3 regions of the Actinoplanes sp. CA-142083 genome follow, and region 1 is predicted to be linked to each of the others. Evidence: riboswitches for the same ligand, from Rfam matches in the RefSeq annotation. Region 1 holds a riboswitch; each other region holds the start of a gene.
The links. A riboswitch is a leader RNA that binds a small molecule or an ion and turns the genes downstream of it on or off. The one in region 1 is predicted to bind cyclic di-AMP.

Region 1 (7,761 bases):
CTGGCCCACGACTACCTGGGCGAGGCCGCCCTGATGGACCTGCACGACCTGCACCAGAACTCGCGGGACGGCGTGCACGTGGCGTCGCTGGCCGGAACGTGGATCTCGTTGATCGCCGGCCTCGGCGGCATGCGGGACTTCAACGGCCAGCTGTCGTTCGCGCCGCGCCTGCCCAGCCGGATCAGCAACCTGGAGTTCTCGCTGCTGTGGCGGGGCCTGCGGGTGCGGGTGAACGTGACCGCCGACGAGGCCACCTACTCGCTGCGCAACGGTGGCGGCTCGGCCCGCCTGGTGTTCAGCCACCACGGCAAGGAGATCGAGGTGACCCAGGTGAAGCCGGTGACCGTGCCGATCCCGCCGCAGGGTCCGGTCGGGCCGCCGCCGACCCAGCCGGCCGGTCGCTCCCCGGTGCGCCGGGCGCCGCAGGACTGACGCACTGACTGAAAAGGGCCCCCTTGGGGGCCCTTTTCTTGAAACGACTTCTTAAAGCATTGATACGTGTACGTGGTCCTTGTGGTTGCTCGCGCCGTGATAGGCGTGCCAGCCGGTGGCCGGGAACCAGATCTGCGCGTACCAGATGACGTAGTAGATGCCCAACCGGTCGGCGTTGCGCACCAGGAACGCCATGAGGTCGTTGCCGTAGTTCTTCATGTCGGCGTTGTGCGCGACCGAGAATCCGCTCTTCTGCAACGACCAGTCGCAGGCCCGGCCCTTCGGGTGCTCGAACGGACCGCCGTTGCGGTGACAACCGACGAAGCGATTGAAGCCCGCCTTCTTCACCTCTTGGTACATGTGCAATGTACGGGCGGTGATGCAACCGCTTGTGGTCGGATCCTTCACCGTGCATTTCTCCGCCGAGAATCCGCCTTCGGAGTTGCGCGGGGCCGGCGCCGCCTGCTTGGACACCGCGTCCACGAAGCCGCCGGTGAGACTCTCGCCACCGACCAGCGACAGCGCCTTGTCGGCCGCGTCCTTCTGCTTCTTCATCGCGACCAGGTTGGTCTGCTGCTGCTTCACCTCGGCGTCGAGCGCGGCCTTCTTGGCGGTCACGTCGTCGATGGCCGCGTTCAGCTCGCGCAGCTTCCGGTCGTGCAGGGTGTTGATCTCCTCGAGCGAGACCGCCTTGGCCAGGAAGTCGTCCGACCCCTGGCTGCCGAGCAGGAAGCTCGCGGCGCCGAGGTGACCGGTGCGGTACTGCTGCGCGGCGATCGCGTTGACCTCGGGAACCAGCGAGTCGCGTTTCGCCTCGGCCAGGTTGATCTGGATGGCCAGCTTCTTCTGCGTCGTGGTCGACTTCGCCACGGCGGCCTTGGCCTGCACGAACTTGCGGTTCGACGACTCGAGCACTTCGTTGAGGGTGGAGTTCGACTCGATCTCGTCACCCTTCTCGTCGGGCTGGGCCGACGAGGACGACGAGTCGTCGGGATCGGCGCTCGCGGGCGCGGCGGGCGCCGCGAAGATCGAGGCAGCCACGAGCGGCGCCAGGGCGAGGGTCAGCCACCGGCGGGGGCGTACGGTCATCCACGTTCCTTCCGGGTTACCGCCGACCGGGTTAGCTGACGGGTTCGGGACGGAAGCGATCCCTACCGCTCTCGCGGATTCACCCCAGTGGGACATTGGGTCCCCGGCTCGCCTTGCGGCGATTGGGCGGCGGCCTGCCGGCACCTCGGGGGCGGCGCCTCGGTGGCAGAGCCGCGGGTGAGTTTACCCGAGGTCGCGCGACACTTCAGTCTCCGGAAAATGCGAATGCGGTAATCCTTCGAGCACTTTCCGTGATAAGTCGACGCACGGTCATCCGGTGATCGCGTGGAGTGCGAGATCTGTCGATCAATCGATGTCATGGGTATCGTCGGTCGCGATCCCCGCCCGGGGATCGCCGCCTAATCGCCTTTGGCGAGTCGGGGACCCAGGTTTTTGTTGGGGTGAATCCGCTCTCAGCGGTAGGGAACTTCCGTCCCGAACCCGTCAGCTAACCCGGTCGGCGGCCGACGGAAGGAATGGTTGTGCGGCACATTACTGTCCGCCGGCGATTAGCGGCGTCGCTCGCCATGGTGGTGGCCGCCTGCGGCCTGGCCTTCGCGGTCGCGTCGCCGGCCGGCGCGGCCCCCGGCGACACCGGCGACGACGGCGAGGGCGGCTCCAAGACCCTGATCCAGCAGCTCGAGGCGGCCTCCAAGGGCTACCTCGAAGCCAAGGACGCGCTGGCCGCGAGCAAGAAACGGCAGGTCGAGCTGACCGCCCGGCTCAAGGAGCTGGACACCGAGCTCGCACCCCGGCAGGCGGCGTTCGACCAGATCGTCCAGCAGTCCTACATGAGCGGCCGGCTCGGCCCGATGAGCGCGCTGCTCACGGCGGACTCGTCCGGCGGTTTCCTGGACCGTGCGGAGACGCTCCAGACGGTCGCGGCGAAGCAGAAGGCCGTGATGGCCGACCTGGAGGCCACCCGCGACGGTCAGGCCAAGGCGAAGCTCGCGATCGACGCAACCATCCGCGACCAGCAGAAGCAGGTCAACGTGATGGCCAAGCGCAAGGTCCAGGCCGAGAGCGCGCTGAAGGCGGCCAACGCCGGGCAGGACGACCCGCAGCCGAGCGACGGCGGCAGCAGCGCGAGCTCGGGCTCGTTCCAGGGCGGCAGCGGCATGGTGGACGACCCGACCAGCGGCGGCCGCATCACCCAGCGCATGCTGTTCGCCATGCGGCAGGCCCAGTCGGCCGGCTTCAACCACTACGTGCACTGCTTCCGCGAACAGAACAGCGGCGAGCATCCGAAGGGGAGAGCCTGCGACTTCGCCGCCGACAAGGACGGGTTCGGCGGGGTGGCGACCGGCAGCAGCAAGACGTACGGGACCAACCTGGCGAACTATTTCATCAACAACTCGAGCAAGCTCGGCGTGCTCTACGTCATCTGGTTCCGACGCATCTGGCTGCCGTCGAGCGGCTGGAAGTCGTACTCGGGTGGCAACGGCGACCCGTCGAGCGACCACACCAACCACGTGCACCTGTCAGTGCGCCCGTAGCTCGAGGGGAGTACGGGACCTTCACTTCTTGACGAAGGTCTCGTACTCCTTCATCACGTCCTCGGTCGGGCCGTCGGCCTTGATCACGCCGCCTTCGAGCCAGATGCTGCGCTCGCAGGTGTCCCGGATCGACTGCTCGCTGTGGCTGACCAGGAAGACAGTGCCGGCCTCGGCGCGCAGGTCGCGCACCCGCTGCTCGCTGCGCTTGCGGAACTTCGCGTCGCCGGTGGCGAGGGCCTCGTCGATGAGCAGCACGTCGTGCTTCTTGGCCGCGGCGATCGCGAAGCGCAGCCGGGCTCCCATGCCGGACGAGTAGGTCCGCATCGGCAGCGAGCTGAAGTCGCCCCGCTCGTTGATGCCGGAGAACTCGATGATGTCCTGCACCTGGCCCTTGACCTCGGCCGGGCTCATGCCCATGGCCAGGCAGCCGAGCATCACGTTGCGCTCGCCGGACAGGTCGTTCATCAGCGCCGCGTTCACGCCCAGCAGCGAGGGCTGGCCGGCCGCGTAGATCGCGCCGCCCGGCTCGACCGGCAACAGCCCGGCGATCGCCCGCAACAGCGTCGACTTGCCCGAGCCGTTGGTGCCGATCAGGCCGATGGCCTCGCCCTTGTAGGCCACGAAGCTGACGCCCTTGACCGCGTGCACCTCGCGCACGGCGGCGCTCTTGGTGCGGGTGACCAGCCGCTTGAAGCTGCTCAGCGGCGAGTTCTGCGCGGCCGACACCGAACCGTGGATGCGGTAGATGATGTGCGCGTTCTCCGCGATGATCGTGGGGACCCGCTCGTCGTCAGCCACGGCCATAACCCTTCTCTCCACGCCAGAAGTACGCGTACCCGCCGATGCCGACCACCAGCGCCCAGATGATCGCCTGGATCCACAGCCGGGTCGGCGTGCCGGCCAGCGGCACGTCCTCCATCAGCGCGTGCCGGATCAACTCGATGTAGACCAGCAGCGGGTTGGCCTGGACCACGGCGAGCTTCCACCCGTGCAGGTGCTGGGTGAACTGGGTGACCGGGTAGAGCACGGCCGAGCCGTACATCCAGACGCGCATGATGAACGGGATCAGCTGGCGCAGGTCGTGCAGCTTGGAGCCGAGCCGGGCCACCAGCATCGTGAAGCCGGCGTTGAAGAACGTCTGCAGCAGCAGCGCCGGTATCGCCAGCAGCCACTCCCACGTGAGCGGCTCGCCGGTGAACAGCACGATCGCGATGAGCACGGCCATCGAGGCGATCATGTTGCGTGCCTCGACCAGGACGATCGAGATCGGCAAGCTGGCCCGCGGGAAGTGCAGTGCCCTGATCAGCCCGAGGTTGCCGCTGATCGCCTGGACGCCGGCCTGCACCACGGACTGGGTGTAGCCGAAGATGAAGACACCGGCGCACAGGTACGCGATGAAGTTGTCGACGTCGCGCTTGGTGTTCAGCAGCACGCCGAAGATCACGTAGTAGACGCCCGCGTTGAACAGCGGGGTCAGGACCTGCCAGATCATGCCCAGGCGGGTGTTGCCCAGGGCGGCCGAGACCTTGGCGCTCGCGAACTCCCAGATGAAGTGCCGGTACGACCAGATCAGCCTGGTGTACTCCGGCAGGCTGGGCAGTCGCCCGGCGGCGCCTAGTCCGTGCTTCCGGGCCAGCTCCTTGGGAGTGGGCCCGGAGTAGGACTCGACGACGGTCGTCTGAGCCATGGGGTGGTGCTCCGATCTCGTCGGCCCGAGGGGGTCATCGGGACCTGCTGCTTTACGCGCTGCTTTCCGCGAGAACACAACTTCAGCATGTCAAGCCGCTGTCGATGGAACGGGTTCGTATCGACGTGACGGAAGGCTATCCGACCAAACGGCGGAACGCAACCGTTACGTCCTGGCGTATAGTGACCGCGTGGCGACAGCGAAGCGTGCACCAGCCGGAGCGGCAGTGCTCCGAGGCGACATCACCGTGGCGATCCGCAACGCGGTCATGCAGGAGCTGGCCGAGGTGGGTTATGGCCGGCTCTCGATCGAGGCGGTGGCCCGCCGAGCCGGGGTCGGCAAGACCGCGATCTACCGGCGTTGGAGCAACAAGCTCGAAATGGTACTCGAGATTGTCTCCGACGTGGCGGGCCGCAGCGTCCCGCTGCCCGACACCGGCAGCTTCGCCGGTGACCTCCAGCTGCTCATGATGATCGTAAGCCGGGCGCTCCAGCATCGGATCGCCTCACAGATCATCCCCGACCTGATGGCCGAGGCGTCCCGCAACCCGCAGATCGCCGAGACCCTCCAGAAGGCGCTGCGCACCCACCAGCAGGCGGTCGGCGACAAGCTCATCGGTCAGGCGATGGCGCGGGGCGAGCTGCCCCAGGGCACCGACCCCGAGGTGGCCGTCGACCTGATCCTGGGCCCGCTCTACTGGCGGCTCGCCGTGGCGCGCACCCCGCTGAGCGACGACTACCTCGACAAGATGATCACGGCGGTGACCGCCGCTCTGCGCGCGTCCAACTGAACTGCAACCCGCCTGCACTCCGAGATCGGCCCGCGAGGCCGAAGTTAGAGGCCGTTCCCTCCCCCTTCGCCGAGCCCTTCAGCCAGGAGCCGCCATGCTCAAGCGCGCCGTCGACCCCCACGCCCTGGACGCCACCGCCCTGCTCAAGCGGGCCATGGGCCCCACCGGCAAGCCGGCCAAGGTCAAAACCACGGCGCCGGTGGGGGTCTGGCTGAGCGAGGACGGCACGGTCCGTCTCGACATCTTCGACGACGGCACGTACGACGGGCAGGTCGCCGGCCGCAAACGCCACGCACACGGCACCTACTACATCGACGGCGCGACGATGACCCTGAGCGACGACTCGGGCCTCTACACGCCGGTGGCGCTCGGCGAGGGCGGGCTCGAGATGGCCGGCTATCACCTGAGCCCGGCGGGCTGCTGACCGACTCGCTGGACGTCGGCGATGACGTCCCAGAGGATGCGCGGCGCCGGGGCGCCCTGGATCGTCGAGATCTCCTTCTGCCGGCCGCCGCGGTAGGTGACGGTGACCCGGTACGAGAAGAGGTCGCAGCACGCGTTCAGCTGGCCGTAGGAGCCGCGCAGCCGGAGGAACGCGCCGCTGCTCGCCGTCCGCAGCGGGCGCCGGCCGCCGTCAGTCCAGCGGTCTACGACGTACGTGTCATGGCGCCCGGCGAAACCACCCGCGCGCTCGACCTCGATCCGGCTTGCCTGCGCCGGCGCGGCCGCGGCCGGAACGGCCGGCGCGAGCGCCGCCGCGACGGCGCAGACCGTGAACAGACTCCTGATGCTCTTGCGCATGATGTGCCCCCGTATCCAGCGCCTTTGCTGTCAACAACAGCACGTGGGCCGCTCAGGATGCGCGTTTTTCAGACGAGTGCAGGTTCCCGCTCGGGGGCCTGTTCGGTCGGGCGGGCGTCCCCGCGGAAGCTGACGACGGCGAGGAGCAGGCCGCTCACGGCCAGCGCGACGCCGATCCAGGCGGCGGAGAGGTAGCCCCAGCCGGCCGCGATGACCGCGCCGCCCAGGGCCGCGCCGGCGCTGTTGGCCACGTTGCTGGCGGACTGGTTGACGGCGGCGCCCATCAGCTGGGCGCCGGGCGCGACGGCGATCAGCCGGGCCTGCAGGGCGGGACCGACGAAGAGGCTGGCGGCGCCGATCAGGAACGCGCCCGCGAACAGGCCGACGGGGAAGCGCGCGATCAGGCCGAACAGGGCGACCGCGGCGATCATCCCGCCGAAGCCCAGCAAGACGCTGCGCTTGAGATTGCGGTCCGCGGCGACGCCGCCGACCGCGTTGCCGATGGTCATGCCGAGGCCCATCAACGCCAGCACCCATGGGACGGCAGATTCGCTCAAACCGGTGACGTGGGTGGTGACGGGCGCGATGTAGCTGTTCACCGCGAAGAAGCCGCCGAAACCGACCGCGGCGACGAGCGCCGCGAGCCAGACCTGGGGGAGGCGGAAGGCCGCGAGCTCATCTCGCGGTGAGCCGTCGGGGTGCGCCGCGACCTCGGGTACGACCAGGAGCACGGCCACCAGGGTCAGCGCGAAGACGCCGGCCACGGCCAGGTAAGCGATCCGCCATCCGGCGGCCTGTCCGAGGCTCGTGATCAGGGGTACGCCGAAGACGTTCGCGGCGGTGAGGCCGCCCAGCACGATCGCGAAGCCGCGGCCCTGGCTGCCGGGACCGAGCATGGCCGCGGCGAGCAGGCCGGCCGCGCCGAAGTACGCGCCGTGGGCCAGGGCCGCCAGGAACCGGCCGGCGAGCACCAGGCCGAACGTGGGCGCGAGCGCGGAGGCCACGGTGCCGATCACGAACAGCCCCAGCAGGCCGACCACCAGGCGGCGGCGCGGCATGCGGGCGGTGAGGGCGGCGATCGTGGGCGCGCCGACGACGACGCCGAGCGCGTAGATCGTGATCATCCAGCCGGCCTTGGCGACGGCGTCGGAGCTGGAGTGCGCGTACGCGGCCGGCAGCAGGTCGCGGGCCATGTCGGGCAGCAGGCCCATGGCCACGAACTCGGTCAGGCCGAGTCCGAAGCCGCCGAGGGCGAGGGTGAGCAGGGCTGCCCAGCGGCGGCCGGCGGTGAGTTTCTCCACGTGATCGACTCTAGAACGTTCTAGTCCGTGGCGTCGTAGAACGTTCTAGTGATCACACGTAAACTTCCGGGTCATGCGGGCAGGGGAGCGCCGACCCACGCTGGCCGACGTCGCCGCCGAGGCGGGCGTCTCGGTCGCGCTGGTCTCGATCGTCATGCGGGACGC
Region 2 (7,761 bases), 4.8 Mb from region 1:
GCCCGCCAGCGGTCGCGGGCCCGGGCCGCGGTGGCCCAGCCGATCAGGGCGCCCAGCAGGGGGATCAGCGGGAGGGTGGCCAGGGCGATCAGCGCCGAAGGCAGGTCTACCCAGGCCATCACGAGGATGACCAGCGGTGGGAGGGTCACGCCGAGGATGACCGACGGGAAGTACGCGCTGAACCACGGGCGCAGCGACGCCAGGCCGGTGGTCAGGACGGCGGTGAGGCGGCCGCGGCCGAAAGCGGCCACCCAGGCGGGGCCGCGGCGGGGGAGGGCGCGCAGCAGGCGGCGGCGCAGGGAGTCGGTGACCCGGGCGGCGGTGCGGACGGCCACGACCTGCTCGGCCCAGGAGACAAGGGCCCGCGCCACGTAGGCGGCGGCCAGCAGCGCGGGCGCCCACCAGCGCGGAGAGGCGACCAGCAGGGTGAGGGCGACCGCTACGACCAGTGTGGACAGGGCCTGGGCGGCGCCGAGCACGGCCAGAACGACGACCCCGCCGCCGGCGTGCCGCAGCAGCCGAGGGTCGACCGGGCCGCGGCGGCGGACTGCGGCCGGGCCGCGAAGAGCGCGGCGGCGGGCGGTGGCCGGGCCGTCGTAGACGTTGCTGTGGGCGGCGGGTGGGGTGGCGCCGGCGGGGGTCATGACGGGACCCTTTCGCTGGCTACGCGGCGGCGGAAGACGAAGTACGAGTACGCCTGGTAGGCCAGCACGCCGGGCAGGATGATGACGCCGAACACCGTGAGCAGGCTCAACGCCGATGGGGTGGCGGCGGCCGCGGACATGGTCAGGGACCAGGAACCGTCGAGGGTGCTCGGCAGGACGACGTGGCCGTTCGCGGTCATGACGGCCACTACGGCGCCGGCCACGCCCGCCGCGGTGGCGGCGAAGGCCAGGGCCTCGCGGCCGTGCCGTGCCAGCAGGCCGGCGGCCAGCGAAAGAACCGCGGCGGCGAGGACGGTGCGCGACGCCGTACCGAAACCTATGAGCACAAACGCGACGGCGCCGCCGGTGCCCAGCCACCGGGCCAGGTCGCGTGCCCGGCGGCGGACGGGACCGCTGGTGCGCAGGGCCAGGAAAGTTGCGCCCAACAGCAGCGCGGCGAACAGGGCGGCGCCGGCGCCCAGGAGGGATTGCCAGGTCAGGATGGGGTCGAGGCTGCGGCTCAGGCCGGAGCCGGTCACCGAGCCGTCGGGGCCGAGGGCGAGGCCGCGGACGAAGACGGCAAGCAGCGCGCCCCACAGCAGGACGATCGCGGCGGAGCTCGCGGTCAGGAAAATGTCGCAGCGGCGGCGCCAGCGTTCGCCGTCGCCCTTTCCGCGAAACTCGAGCGCTACTCCGCGCACGGCCAGGAGCAGCAGCAATGCCGCGACCGGCAGGTAGAGACCGGAAAGGAGCGCGGCATACCAGGCCGGAAAGGCGGCGAACGTGACGCCGATCGCGGCGACCAGCCACACCTCGTTGCCGTCCCAGAACGGGCCGATCGTGCGCACGATCGCGCCGCGCTCGTGGTCGTCGCGGCCGAGCAGCGGGCCGAGGACACCGACGCCGAAGTCGAAGCCCTCGAGGACGAAGAACAGGACCCAGGCGAGCACCACGATCGAGAACCAGAAGGTGATCACGATCAACAACCCCTCAGTAGACGGGAGCGAGCTCAGGCGACTTTCCGGACGGTTCAGAAACGTGGAGCGGCTGCCGCGCCAGATGACGGATCAGGCGGAACCAGACGACGGCGACCACCCCGTAGATCACGGCGAAACCGATCAGCGAGGCGAGGACCTCGGCGCTGGTCAGGCCGGGGGAGATGCCGTCGGAAACTTTCGTGAGGCCGAACGCGATCCACGGCTGCCGGGCGGTCTCGGTGAAGATCCAGCCGAGCGTGTTCGCCGCCGCCGGCAGCAGCGGGATCAACGGCAGCCATCGGGTCAGCCAGCGGGGCGCGTCGCGGTTCTTTCGCGTACGCCACAGGTAGAACGCGGCGACGGCAGCGGCCAGCATGCCGGCGCCGATCATCAGGCGGAACGTCCAGAAGGCCACCGGGATCATCGGCACGTAGCTGCCCGGCCCGTACTGCGCGACATACTGCGCCTGCAGGTCGTCGATGCCCTGGACGGTCGCACCCGGCGAGCCCTTGGCGAGGATCGACAGCAGCCACGGGATGTCGAGGGTGAACGAGGGCAGCGGCTTGCCGGTGGTGATGATCGAGAACGGCGCGCCCTTGGTGGTCTCGTAGAGCGCCTCGGCCGCGGCCATTTTCATCGGCTGGACCTCGGTGATCACCTTGCCCAGGTGGTCGCCGGTCAGCGCGGTCGCCGCCCCGCCGGCCAGCATCACCCAGGCGCCCAGCCGGGCGAGCGTCCGGTGGGCCGGCTCGGCCGCCATCCGCCACACCGCGATCGCGAGCAGCAGCGCGCCCCCGATCATCGCCGCCCCGGCCAGGGTGTGCGGGAAGGCCGCCAGGTTCACCTTGTTCGTCAGCAGCTCGGCGAACGACGTAAGGCGCGCTCGCCCGGTGACCGGATCCATCTCGTACGCGATCGGGTTCTGCATGAAGCTGTTGGCGGCAAGGATGATGAACGCGGACAGGATCGTGCCCAGCGAGACGATCACGATCGTGGCCGCGTGCGCGACGCGGGGCAGCCGGTCCCAGCCGAAATACCAGAGCGCCAGGAAAGTCGCCTCGAGAAAGAACGCGAGCATCCCCTCGATGGCGAGCGTGGGCCCGAAGACGTCGCCGTAGAACTTGGCGAACGCGCTCCAGCCCATGCCGAACTGGAACTCCTGCACGAGGCCGGTCACGACGCCGACCGCGAACGTGACGATGAGAAGTTTCCCGACGAATTTCGTGAGATCGCGGAACTTGTCGTTCTTCGTGCGCAGCCAGGTGATCTCCAGGCCGGCCGCGATCGCCGCCAGGCTGATCGACATGGGCACGAAGAAGTAGTGGTAGATCGTCACGACCGCGAACTGCAGGCGCGTCAGGTCCAGCACGTCCATCGGATGGTCCCCCTCTACGACGGCTCGTAGTAGATACTACGACGTGTAGTACGACGCTGTGCAGTAGACTGGGACACATGGCGCTGGGAGACCTGGAACGCGAGGTCATGACGGTTCTGTGGGACGCCGCGGAACCGCTCACGGTGCGGCAGGTGCACGAGTCGCTCAGCCGCGACCGCGACCTCGCCTACACGACCGTGATGACCGTGCTCGACCGCCTGGCCAGAAAGGCAGTCGTGGTGCAGCAGAGAGCGGACCGCGCCTACCGGTACGCCCCGGCGCAGTCCCGCGAGGAGATGACGGCGTCGGTCATGCTCGACGCGCTCAGCGCCTCGCCCGATCAGGACGCCGCGCTGGCGTATTTCGTCGGGCAACTTTCGCCGGCGGCGCTGCAGGCCGCCATCGAAGCCGCCACCAAGAAGTGATGGAGAGCCACGGGATCGCCGGATGACCGCGCTGCTGCTCGGCGCGCTCGGGCTCACCCTGTCGCTGATCGTGCCCGGCCTGCTGGCGCGGGCCCGCTGGCCCGACCGGGCGCCCGCCGCCGCCGTGCTGCTGTGGCAGGCCGTCACCCTGGCCGCCGTGCTCTCGGCCCTCGGCGTCGTGCTCGCCGCGCCCGAGGAGCTGACCCGCGCCGCCGGCTCCGGAAAGCCGGTCACCGCCGCCGCGCTGATCGGCGCCCTGGCGGTGGCCGCGATCATCGTGCTGCGGCTGCTCGTCTCGCTGTGGGGAGTTTCGCGGCGCTCGCGGGCCCGCCGCGCGAAACACCGCCTGCTCGTCGACCTGCTCGACAAGGCCGAGCACCGCGAGGAATTGGACGCCGGAAACGTTCGCGTCCTCGCCGGAAACTTGCCGCTCGCGTATTGCGTGCCCGGCCGGGAGGCGCGGGTGGTGCTCAGCGACGGCGCGCTTCGCCTGCTCGACCGCGACCAGGTCGACGCCGTCCTCGCCCACGAGCAGACCCACCTGCGCCACCGGCACGAGGTGGTCATGGAGTCGTTCACGGCCTTCTATCGCGCCGTGCCGCGTCCCCTGCGCAGCCGGGCGCCGCTGGACGCCGTACACGTGCTGCTGGAGATGGTGGCCGACGACGCCGCCCGGAAACGCGCCGGCGCCGCGCCCCTGCGCGGCGCGCTCGAACGCCTGACCGACGCTGTCCCCCTGGCGGAGGAAGTCGTGCCCGAACGAAACTCGCAACGACGCCGGCTGGACCGCCTGGCGGCTCCGCAACGCCCCTCGGCGGCCCTCAACACGGTCGTCGCGGTCGTCGCGCTTGCCCTGCTGGTACTACCCACCGTGATCCTGGTCGTCCCGTGGCTCGACCGCGCGCTGGATGCCTGGCCTCTCTGACCACGCTGGGTAGCGAAAGCCGTGCAGGAAGTTTCCCCGTCGTGGCAACTTCAGTTACCCGCATGATCGAGGGTACGGTGGTCGGCGGTCCGGCAGCCCCCCATCGTCCATCCGGCCGATCTGACGGATCACCGCCTAATCGCCGCATGCGGCGAACCGGGGACCCGAGTAGTCGGGGTGAAGCCGCAGTCCCCCTGCGGCCGGGCGCGCTTCCCGCCCGAACCCGTCAGCTAACCCGGTCGGCGGCGCGAGGGAAGAAGGGATAACGCACCTACGTGAAACGGATTGGGGCGCGCCGCGCCGCAGTTCTGCGCAGCATCGTCTGCGCCGTCGCCGCGGTCGGGATCGTTCTCACCGGCCCGTCCGTAGCGCACGCAGCACCCGACCCGGCCACCGTCGAGGCCGAGATCGACAAGCAGTGGAACCAACTCGAGCCGGTCATCGAGCAGTACAACGACGTGCACGGCAAACTGCTCAAGAACCAGGCTCAGCTGAAGAACCTCACCAAGCAGCTCACCCCGCTCCAGGTGCAGGTGGACGTCGCCCTTTCTCAGGTTCGCGGCATGGCGGTCGACGCGTACAAGCAGGGCGCGCCGAACGCTTTCAACGCCATGATCGTGAGCGGGTCGCCCACCGGGCTGACCGACAAGCTGACCTATCTCGATCAGCTCGCTCGGCACCAGCAGGACCAGATCGCCGGGGTCGCGAAACTTCGCGACAAGTACGCCGGCATGAAGTCCGACCTGGACGTGCTGACCAAGTCCATCGCGGCCCGCGATGCCGACCTGGCCAAGCAGAAGGCCGCGATCCAGAAGAAGATCGACAGCCTGCAGAAGCTGCGGATCCAGGCGTACGGCTCGGCGGGCGAGGCCGACGGCCCGTACAAGACCGGACCGTGCCCCGTCACCTACACCAACGACAAGGGCGGCCGAGCGGCGCAGAAGGCATGCGACCTCATCGGCAAGCCCTATGTCTTCGGTTCCGACGGACCGAACAGTTACGACTGCTCGGGCCTGACGAAGGAGGCGTGGGCCAGCGTGGGGGTGCATCTCGAGCACTACACGAAGGACCAGTGGAACGAGGGCAAGGCCGTGTCCCGGAACGAGCTGCAACCGGGTGACCTGGTCTTCTACTACCCCGGAAGCCTCCATCACGTCGCCATCTACATCGGCGGCGGCATGGTGGTGCACGCCCCGCACACGGGTGACCATGTACGGATGGCGACGATCGAACGGGGACCGATCGCCGGCTACCGGCGACCGGGCTGAGATCCGGAACACGAAGAAGGGCCGCCGGAAGGCGGCCCTTCCGCGTATCTAGCGGCTCGCCGTGTCGCGGGCAACCGGGAAACCTGCCGTCAGTCCATGGGCGGCGGGGCGGCCTCCCGCACACGGTGGTGCCGGTAGAGCTTCGCCAGCAGCGTGGTCAACTGCTCGCGCTCCACCCGGTCGAGGGGCTCGAGCAGCTCCTCCTGGATGGAGCCGACCTGCCGGGCCAGCTGCTCCGCGCGCGCCCGCCCGCCGTCGGTGATCGTGATGATGTTGCGGCGGCGGTCGTCGGGGCTGGGCACACGCTGGACGAAACCATCGGCCTCCAACTCGTTGAGGGCCTTGACCATGTCACTGAGGTGGATGCCCACGCGCCGCCCGAGGTCGGCCTGGCTGGCCGGGCCCTCGGTGGCCAGCGAGGAGAGCACGCGGTAGTGGTACCCGCGGGCGCCGACATCCGCGAACCGGGCGCTGACCATGCGCCCCGCAAACCCGGCGGTCTGGGTCAGCAGCCAGCTGGGCAGGTGCTCCACGCTCTCCACGTGAGCAGCATAACATTTGCGCTCCTAACGTTAGTGGACCTAACGTTAGGAGCATGAACGAATTCAGCGTGCACGTTCCGCAAGCAGAGCTCGACGACCTGAACGAGCGGCTGGCCCGCACCCGCTGGCCCGACGAGCTGTCCGGCGCCGGCTGGGACTACGGCATCCCGCTCGACCGGGTGCGGCAGCTCGCCGACGCCTGGCAGAAGCTCGACTGGCGCGCCCACGAGGCGCGGCTCAACGCGTACCCGCAGTTCACGACCACAATCGACGGCGAGAACATCTGGTTCTTGCATATCCGCTCGGCGTCGCCGGACGCGATCCCGCTGATCCTCACTCACGGCTGGCCCGGCTCGGTGGTCGAGTTCCTCGACCTGATCCCGCTGCTCACGCCGCGTTTCCACCTGGTGATCCCGGCGATTCCGGGCTTCGGATTCTCCGGGCCCACCCGCTCCCGCGGCTGGGGCCAGCAACGGGTGGCGCAGGCCTGGGTGAGACTCATGGCCGATCTCGGGTACGAGCGTTACGGCACCCAGGGCGGGGACTGGGGCTCTGGCATCTCGCGCCTCGTGTCCGCCGCCGACCCGGCTCATGTGATCGGCGTGCACATCAACTTCATGCCGACCGGGGGCGCCTACGACGGGAAACTTTCGCCGCTCGACGCCGAACGGCTCGAGAAGACCCTGAAACTGGCCGCCAATCGCCACCCGCATCAGGTGCTGTTCGCGGCGGCGCCACAGACCATCGCGTACGCGTTGAACGACTCCCCGGTAGGCCAGCTCGCCTTCCTCGCGGAGAAATTCTCGCAGTGGGCCGACCCGGCCCATCCGATCCCGGACGAGGTGATCCTGACCGACGTCATGCACTACTGGATCACCGGCACGGCCGGGTCGTCGTCGCGCCTGGTCAAGGAGAGCGGCCTCGGCAGCGGTCCGGTGCCGTGCCCGGTCCCGATCGGCATCGCGGTCCTCCCCAAGGACATCGTCCAGCCGGTCCGTCCCCTGGTGGACCTGCGTCACGACGTCCGGCAGTGGACCGAGTTCCCGTCCGGCGGGCACTTCGCGGCGCTGGAGGTGCCCGAGCTGCTGGCGGCGGACATCACGTCGTTCTTCCACGAGGCCCTGTGACCGCGCCGCGATCTTGTCAGGGGGCGCGGGCATAATTTGCTGTCATGAGCGACTCGCCCCTCATCGACAGCCTGAGCGCCGCCGTCGAGGCCCGGCCCGACGACCTGACGCTCCGGCTCCACCTGGCCGAGCTGCTGGTGGGGGCGGGCCGCGGCGCCGAGGCGATCGGCCACGCGGCCCAGGTCCTCGCCCGCGAGCCGGGCAACGAGACCGCCCAGCGCCTGATGACCTCGGCGCTGGGCGGCCCGGCGCCGGCCGAGTCGCCGGCGCGGGAAAAGCCGGCCGCTGAAAAGCCCAAAGGCGACGACACCGTCGACTGGGCGGCCATGGAGCAGGATCTCGGCGACATCGTGCCGCCGAGGTTCGCCAAGGCCGACGACGAGCCCGACCCCGTGCGGGGCCACGCCGACCGCACCTTCGACGTCGAGCGGTCCACCATCACCCTCGCCGACGTCGGCGGCATGCAGGAGGTCAAGAA
Region 3 (7,761 bases), 1.0 Mb from region 1:
CTGGGTGAGACGGGACGGGTCGACCTCGCGGCCCGGGTAGCGGGTCATGTACTCGGTCTCCAGCTCAGCCGTGCGCCGGAAGTGGTTGTCGAGGGCCGCGTCCGGGCCGTGCCGCAGCGTGGACATCCGGGCGCGGTAGAGGCTGGACAATTCCCGGAACAGGTCCTCGTCGTCGAGCGTGGCCGGGTCCACGCCGATCTCGGTCTCGGCGTCCGTCATCGTGCACCTCCGTGTGGGTCATCACCTGGCAGGACGGTTGCCCGCGCCGACGAAGGGCAAACGTGCCGCCGGTACGCTCGTGTGCATGAAGGGGCTCTGGACGCCGGCGTGGATCGCGCGGCACGTCCTGGCGCTCGTCGCGATCGCGGGCTGCCTCGGGCTGGGCTGGTGGCAGTTCAGCCGGGCCAGCGGGGGAAACACGCTCAGCTGGGGCTACACGTTCGAGTGGCCGGTCTTCGCGGCCTTCTTCGCCTTCCTCTGGTACCGCGAGGTCCAGCTCGCCCGCAAGCCGCCCGAGCCCGCGGAAGAAAAGGACGAAGAGCCCGAGAAGCTTCCAGGTTCGCCTGTTACGGTCGGCCGGCCCGTGCGTGTCGCGGTCGACCGGGCGCCCGCCGCGGACGACCCCGAGCTGGTGGCTTACAACGACTACCTCGCCTGGCTGGCCGAGCACCCCGGCGCCGGGGCGATGGATTACCCCGGATACTCCAAGAAATAAAGGGACGTGGCACTGTGCAGGGAGCGCTCACCCGCTATCGGATCATCGCGTGGATCGTGGGCGTCTGCCTGCTCACGATCGTCCTGGTCGGCATGCCGCTGAAGTACCTCGGCGACAACGACACCGTGGTGGCGATCGTCGGCCCCGCGCACGGCTTCCTCTTCATGGTCTACCTGGTGCTGACCTTCGACCTGGCACGCCGGGCGGGGTGGCCGTTCCTCCGGATGATCATCGTCATGGCCGCCGGAACCATCCCCTTCCTCTCCTTCTGGGCGGAGCGTAAGGTCAGCCACGCGTGGGTTCCCGCCGACCTGGCGAAAAGTCCGGTTTAAGCGGTCGAATAACCCGCAGTCTTCGTCGAATGACAATGCGTTATCGGGATCAATGGCGCATATCTGGCCTTTTCCTTAAATCCCGCGTAGAGACCTTGATTTTGATTCGCGCATCGATAAGTTAATGCGGTTGGTTCGGTCCGCAGCCACACCCCTCCGTGGCGCCGGCCAACGCCGCCCAATCGACGCGGTGTCCCGTCACGCCCTCCCCCAGGGCGGACGCGGTAGTCGCGCCGAACCGGGGAACCGCGTTTCTGGGGTGAATCCGCGAGAGCGGTAGGGCCTTCTTCCCGCCCGAATCCGACAGCTAACCCGGTCGGCGGCCAGCAGCGGAAGAAAGGTCAGCAACCGGTGCCAACCCCCCGCACCAGGCTTCGGGCACTCGCGGTCGCGGCGATGGCGATCGCGATCACCGGATCCATGGCGACCGCGGCACACGCGGCGCCGTCCGAGACCGAGCTCAAGAAGCAGATCGAGACCGCGTCGAACCAGCTCGAGGACATCACCGAGTCGTACAACAAGCTCAAGATCGACCTGAACAAGACGGCGACCGACCAGAAGACCCTCCAGGCCTCGCTGGCGCCCGCGAAGGCGAAGCTCGTGGTCGCCGAGGCTCAGGTCAGCAGCATCGCCGCTACGGCCTACAAGCAGGGCCGGGTCGGGCCGATGAGCGCGATCCTGGGCAACCAGCAGGGCGGCCTCGTCGAGAAGATGAGCTACCTCGAGATGATCAACCGCGCCAACCAGCGGGACATCGACGACTACACCGCGACCACGCAGAACTTCGCCGACCGGCAGGCCGCCCTGAAGACCACGCAGGCCAAGCAGGCGGCGCAGCTCAAGGCGATGGACACGCGCAAGAAGACGATCGAGGCGAACATCAAGAAGCTGCGCGCCATGCGGGAGCAGGCGTACGGCAGCGCGACCGAGACCGGTGTCGCGGGAGCGGCCGGCCCGGCGCCGTCCATCTCCGGCAAGGCCGGCGTCGCCGTCGACTTCGCGTACACGCAGGCGAACAAGCCGGCCTACTACGGCTACGGCGACGCCGGACCCAACACGTTCGACTGCTCGGGCCTGACGATGGCCGCGTGGGCGAAGGCCGGCAAGTCGCTGCCGCACAACGCCGCCGCGCAGTACAGCGCCACCGCCCGCATCAGCAAGTCCCAGCTCCAGCCGGGCGACCTGGTGTTCTATCGCAGCCTCGGCCACGTCGGCCTGTACGTCGGCGGCGGAATGATCATCGACGCGTCCCGCGAGGGCGAGCCGATCAAGAAGAGGTCGATCAACATCATGACCCCGTACGGCTACGGACGCGTGAAGTAACCCCGGACGCAATGAAGGCCGGTACCCGAGGGGGTACCGGCCTTTCGCGTCGCGGAAGGGGGATCAGGCGGCCTGCAGGCCCTCGGCCCGGGCCAGCTCGCGCAGCCGGCCGAGCGCCTGGATCTCGAGCTGGCGGATGCGCTCGCGGCTGAGCGAGAAGCGCGAGGCCACCTCGGTCAGCGAGTGCTCCCGGCCGTCCTCGAGGCCGTAGCGCGCCCGCATGATGCCGGCCGAACGGTCGTCGAGGTGGTTGAGCAGACCCTCGATGCGCTGGCGCTCCAGGGCCGTCAGCACGATCTCCTCGGGCGAGGGTGCGTCGCTGTCGGCCACCAGGTCGCCGAGGTTGGTGTCGCCGTCGTCGCCGACCGGGGTGTCCAGGGACACGGTGTCCTGGGCCCAGCGGGTGAGCTCGTTGACCCGCTCGACCGTCACGCCGAGAGCCTTCGCGATCTGCTCGGGCTCGGGGTCGGCGCCGAGCTCGCGGACGAGCTGGCGGGTCACGTTGCGCATCCGGTTGACGTCCTCCACCAGGTGCACGGGGAGGCGGACGGTGCGCTCCTGCTGGGCGATGGCCCGGCTGATCGCCTGCCGCACCCACCAGGTGGCGTACGTCGAGAACTTGTAGCCGCGCTCGTAGTCGAACTTCTCGACCGCGCGCACCAGGCCGGTGTTGCCCTCCTGGATCAGGTCGAGCATCGGCATGCCGGAGCGCACGTAGCGCCGGGCGATCGACACGACCAGTCGCAGGTTGGCCCGGATGAACAGATCCTTCGCCCGCTGACCCTCGTAGACGATCCGCTCCAGCTCCTCGCGGCTCACGCCTCGCGGCGTCTCGCCCTCGTCGAGCAGGAACTCCGCGTAGAGGCCCGCCTCGATCTGCTTGGAGAGGTCGACTTCCTCGGCTGCGCTCAGCAGTGGCGTCCTGGAGATCTCGTGCAGGTAGACGCCGACAAGGTCACGCTCCTCGGCGACCTGGTCGGTCCGCATCACGGTGTTCTTCTCCACGTTGCCCACGGTCCCCTCATTGCGTTCACTACTTACCCCGTTACGGGCAAACCCTGTGTTCATCAGTTCCTCCCCGTAACGTCCGCAGTTCGTACTTTGCGGTTACTGGCATCTACACAACAAATGACTGCTCGCACTGATTCCGGCTGGTGGGTCGAAAGTGTCACGAATGCCTGGGTGATTGCTGAGAGCCGCGTGCGATGTTCCTGAAGAGGGCTCTTGGCACAGCATTCGCGCGCCGCAGCCGCGGTCGGTCACGCAGCAGAACGCTTACCCGCGTCGGTCTCCATGACACCATCGGCCCCCCACCTGTCGCAGCGACGGGCATCACCACCGACCTTGGGATGTCCATCACTACCCAGTACGGCCGTTCGGCTTCCTGGGTTCACGTGCAGCATCGACAGCTTCGCGACCGGCTTGAACCAAAAATCTCATCAAAAAGATCCCGGGGCGCGGTGCCGAACGGGACCACCTGCCACAATGCGGCACGGCGCGCCATAGTTCACTCGCCCGCAAGGGTGACGCCCGTGCAGGTGACGGCCTATTTCGTAACTGTGCGCGACCACCAGGCCATCCTCCGCCGAGCGTGACGAGAACCACACCGTCCCGGGCGGATGAACGGGCAACATGATCCCCATGGGCAATGGGCGGACGGTCTTCGTCACTGGCGGCGCCGGCGGGCTGGGAACGGCCACGGTGAGGGCCTTCCTGGCCGACGGGTGGCGGGTCGTCGCGCCCGTGCGGCCGGGCCGGAAAGGGCTTCCGGAGGGCGCGATCACGGTCGAGGCCGACCTCGCCGATGAGACGGAAGTCACTGCCGCGATGGCCGTCGCGGCGGGCGATCCGGAGGCGCCGTTGCGCGCCGTCGTCAATCTGGCCGGCGCGTACGGCGGCAGCGGGCTCGTCGCGGAAGCGCCCGTGGCGGAGTTCGAAGGGTTGCTGGCGCGCAACCTCCGGCCGACCTATCTGGTCACCCGGGCGGCGCTGCCGCATCTGGTGGCGGCCGGCGGCGGCGGGATCGTGTGCGTGTCGTCGCGGGCCGCGGTGGCGCCGTGGCCGGGCGCGGCCGGATACATCACCGCGAAGGCGGCGGTGCTGGCGTTCGCGGGCGCGGTGGCCGTCGAGTACAAGAAGCAGAAGGTCCGCTGCAACACGATCCTGCCCAGCGTCATCGACACCCCCGCCAACCGGCGCGACATGGCCGGCGCCGACTTCTCGAAGTGGGTGAAGCCGGAAGAGATCGCGCCCACGATCCTCTTCCTGGCCTCCGACGCGTCGGCGCCGACCACGGGCGCGCAGATCCCGGTGTACGGGCAGAGTTAGAGCACCTCCGCGAGCTGGTATCCGAGGGCGGTCGCGCCGGCCAGCAGCGGGGCGCCGGCCAGGATCAGCGCGCGGACCCGGGAGCGGGCCGGGGTGACCGGGGCGGGCAGCGGCAGGCGGGCGCGGATCTCGGCGGCGACCTGGCCGGGAGTGCCGTTCGCGTCGATCACGACGAAGCTGTCGTACTCGGGGAGCGAGCGGTAGGCGGCCGCGGCGGCCGCGAGGTAGTCGGTGCTCTCGTGGTCGTAGCCGCGGGCCTCGATCCGGTCGTGTGCCACCTGGGGGTCGACCACCAGCAGGAAGGTCACGTCGGGCCTCGGGAACAGGCGGTAGGCCCAGCGGGCGCGGCGCTCGGCGGCGGGGCGGGCGGCCCGGGCGCGCAGGCTCGCGTACTGGCAGACGGCGTACCGGTCCATCACGGTGATCTCGCCGGTCAGCGCGCGGCGCAGCAGGGTACGCAGAATGGCGAGCCAGCGCAGGACCGACTCGACGAACAGCATCGTTCGCCGGCCCAGCAGGTCCTCGGCGTCGTCACCGCGACCGAGCCGGGCGGCGAGCCGGCCGAACCAGCGGCGGCCGCCCGCGTTCCGGCGGTAGGCCGCGTTCAGCCCCTCGGCGGCCAGGTCATCGGCGAGCCGGTGGGCCTGCGTCGTCTTGCCACTTCCGTCGATCCCGACGAGGGCAATCGTGCGTGGCTGCGGGGTCATGCTGAGCGGTCCTTGGCATGCCCTTCTGGCCCTACGGGCACTGCGCTGACTCCGGTGCAGTCGGTCATGCCCACCAACGGTAACTGGCGGTGCCCAGAGGGTTTCACAGGAAACGGTGCTCAGTCCGTACCAAAATGGGGTTAAGCAGTTGATTCTGCTTGTGGTTCAGAGCGGGTCGGGTCGGGTACGGGTTACCGGCACGGACCGGAGTCGAACAGGGAGAACGCCCATGCCGCACCACGTGGACGCCGGCCTGGCCACCACGCTCAAGCGGGTGGCCTCCACGCTCAAGACGGCCGACATCCCCTTCGCGCTCGGCGGCAGTTTCGCCGTGTACGCGCACGGCGGCCACTCCAGCGACCACGACGTCGACTTCCTGCTCCGCGAGCAGGACAAGGAGCAGGCGCTCAAGGCGCTCGCCGCGGTCGGCTTCCGCACGGAGCAACCACCCGAGGACTGGCTGGTCAAGGTCTACGACGAGGACCGGATGGTGGACCTGATCCATCGCCCGGTCGAGACGCCGGTGACCGACGAGACGCTGCGCGACACCGAGGTGATCTCGGTCGAGGCGATCAGCATGCCGGTGATCTCGGCGACCCAACTGATGATCCACAAGCTGCTCAGCTACAGCCAGCACTACTGCGACTTCGCCACCGGCTTCCCGGTGGCGCGCTCGCTGCGCGAGCAGATCGACTGGCAGCGCGTGCGGCGGGAGACCGCCGGATCCCCGTACGCGGAGGCCTTCCTGATCCTGCTCGACCGGTTGGACGTCGTCCCCGCCGATAGGGACGAGCCGGATGGGGAAGGGGGATGAGATGAGCACCCAACTCGACGAATACCTGGAAGCCGAGATCCAGAGCCTGCTCACCGACGGGCGGGTCGCCGAGCTCGGCATCACCGTGCACCGCCGCGAGCACACGCTCGTGCTCGGCGGCGAGGTGGAGAGCCCGCATCGGCGGGACGAGATCTGCCGTCAGATCAACGAGCGCTTCCCCGACGTGGAGCTCGTCTGCGACATCGGCATCATCCGGGCCCAGGCGCCCAGCGAGGTGGAGGAGATTTCATGATCCGGATCGCCGCCGTGGGCGACGTCCACGTGGACGAGGACGTTCTCGGCCGGTTCCGGCCCGCCCTCGATGAGCTGCCGGAACACGCCGACGTGCTGCTGGTGGCCGGCGACCTGACCCGGCACGGCACCGTCGAGGAGGCTCGCTGCTTCGCGCAGGAGTTCGGCGGGCTGGCCGTGCCGGTGATCGCGGTGCTCGGCAACCACGACCACCAGAGCGACCAGCAGTCGCGGGTCACCGAGGTGCTCATCGAGTCGGGCATCACCGTGCTCGAGGGCGAGGCGACCGTGCTCGAGCTGCACGGGCACCGGCTCGGCGTGGCCGGGGTGAAGGGGTTCGGCGGCGGCTTCGCGGGCGCGTGCGCGAGCAACTTCGGCGAGCGGGAGATGAAGGACTTCGTGGGGACCACCGAGGTCGTCTCGCATCGGCTCGAGGAAGCGCTCAGCTCGGTGCAGGTGGACGCGCTGGTGGCGCTCACGCACTACTCCCCCGTGCCGGACACGCTGCTGGGCGAGCCGCTGGAGATCTACCCGTTCCTCGGCTGCTACCAGCTCGGGCGGGCGATCGACTCGGCGCCGACCGCACTCGCCCTGCACGGGCACGCTCACCACGGCTCCGAGCGCGGGCGCACGCCGGGCGGGGTGCCGGTGCGCAACGTGGCGCATCCGGTCATCAAGCAGGCGTACAACGTCTACCAGCTGCTTTCCGAGGATGTCGATCTTCAATTGGTCGCTACATAACCGTGTTTTGCTTTTGCGGGCCCCGGGTAATCGGACTGCATGGACGTTCTCCTCTGGATCCTCGCAGTCATCCTGGTGGTCGCCGGCATCCTCGCGCTGTTCCGGCGGCAGCTCCTCTGGGGCATCGTGCTGATCATCATTGGCCTGCTGGTTGGCCCGGGTGGCGTCAGCATCTTCACCTGATCCATCTCTCTCCCCCCGAACCTCTTACGAACCGGGGTCACCGAAATCGGTGGCCCCGGTTCTCTTTGTGATGGGCCCGCACACACGGTGCGATGAATGTCCGCAGATGTCCGCGACCTTTGCGCAGTGACAGAGGTCCATCACTTCACGTACGGCGTCTTCAATCCCATCGCCGCGTACCTGCTCGCGTTCCTCGGCTCGTTCTTCGGGCTGCTCTGCACGGCGCGGGCCCGTAACGCCCGCACCCGCGGCCGGCGCAACCGCTGGCTCGGCATCGCCGCGTTCTCGATCGGCGGCGGCGCGATCTGGCTGATGCACTTCGCCGCCATGCTCGGCTTCGACGTGCCGGCCAGCCCGGTGCGCTTC

Region 2: it holds a riboswitch for cyclic di-AMP, as region 1 does, so the genes downstream of both, ACQPZX_RS29205 (NlpC/P60 family protein) here and ACQPZX_RS02090 (coiled-coil domain-containing protein) in region 1, are expected to answer to the same signal.
Region 3: it holds a riboswitch for cyclic di-AMP, as region 1 does, so the genes downstream of both, ACQPZX_RS06980 (NlpC/P60 family protein) here and ACQPZX_RS02090 (coiled-coil domain-containing protein) in region 1, are expected to answer to the same signal.

What each region holds. Positions count from the first base shown of each region.
Region 1 is NZ_CP192076.1:431,886-439,646, forward strand. Features, by position in the region: gene ACQPZX_RS02080 (glycoside hydrolase family 65 protein) at 1-432, shown strand, start outside; gene ACQPZX_RS02085 (coiled-coil domain-containing protein) at 484-1,521, opposite strand; cyclic di-AMP (ydaO/yuaA leader) riboswitch at 1,527-1,660, opposite strand; cyclic di-AMP (ydaO/yuaA leader) riboswitch at 1,868-2,000, shown strand; gene ACQPZX_RS02090 (coiled-coil domain-containing protein) at 2,049-3,017, shown strand; gene ACQPZX_RS02095 (ABC transporter ATP-binding protein) at 3,039-3,821, opposite strand; gene ACQPZX_RS02100 (ABC transporter permease) at 3,808-4,704, opposite strand; gene ACQPZX_RS02105 (TetR/AcrR family transcriptional regulator) at 4,895-5,494, shown strand; gene ACQPZX_RS02110 (Atu4866 domain-containing protein) at 5,589-5,918, shown strand; gene ACQPZX_RS02115 (hypothetical protein) at 5,894-6,295, opposite strand; gene ACQPZX_RS02120 (MFS transporter) at 6,364-7,596, opposite strand; gene ACQPZX_RS02125 (LacI family DNA-binding transcriptional regulator) at 7,670-7,761, shown strand, end outside.
Region 2 is NZ_CP192076.1:6,364,136-6,371,896, reverse strand. Features, by position in the region: gene cydC (thiol reductant ABC exporter subunit CydC) at 1-644, opposite strand, end outside; gene cydB (cytochrome d ubiquinol oxidase subunit II) at 641-1,621, opposite strand; gene ACQPZX_RS29220 (cytochrome ubiquinol oxidase subunit I) at 1,635-2,996, opposite strand; gene ACQPZX_RS29215 (BlaI/MecI/CopY family transcriptional regulator) at 3,074-3,421, shown strand; gene ACQPZX_RS29210 (M56 family metallopeptidase) at 3,444-4,346, shown strand; cyclic di-AMP (ydaO/yuaA leader) riboswitch at 4,469-4,605, shown strand; gene ACQPZX_RS29205 (NlpC/P60 family protein) at 4,622-5,614, shown strand; gene ACQPZX_RS29200 (MarR family winged helix-turn-helix transcriptional regulator) at 5,704-6,156, opposite strand; gene ACQPZX_RS29195 (epoxide hydrolase family protein) at 6,210-7,283, shown strand; gene ACQPZX_RS29190 (AAA family ATPase) at 7,328-7,761, shown strand, end outside.
Region 3 is NZ_CP192076.1:1,452,044-1,459,804, reverse strand. Features, by position in the region: gene ACQPZX_RS06995 (DUF6158 family protein) at 1-219, opposite strand, end outside; gene ACQPZX_RS06990 (hypothetical protein) at 305-715, shown strand; gene ACQPZX_RS06985 (DUF3817 domain-containing protein) at 730-1,047, shown strand; cyclic di-AMP (ydaO/yuaA leader) riboswitch at 1,258-1,384, shown strand; gene ACQPZX_RS06980 (NlpC/P60 family protein) at 1,399-2,370, shown strand; gene ACQPZX_RS06975 (sigma-70 family RNA polymerase sigma factor) at 2,434-3,438, opposite strand; gene ACQPZX_RS06970 (SDR family NAD(P)-dependent oxidoreductase) at 4,003-4,698, shown strand; gene ACQPZX_RS06965 (dTMP kinase) at 4,695-5,405, opposite strand; gene ACQPZX_RS06960 (nucleotidyltransferase) at 5,635-6,219, shown strand; gene ACQPZX_RS06955 (hypothetical protein) at 6,221-6,472, shown strand; gene ACQPZX_RS06950 (metallophosphoesterase family protein) at 6,469-7,212, shown strand; gene ACQPZX_RS06945 (GPGG-motif small membrane protein) at 7,252-7,395, shown strand; gene ACQPZX_RS06940 (MHYT domain-containing protein) at 7,522-7,761, shown strand, end outside.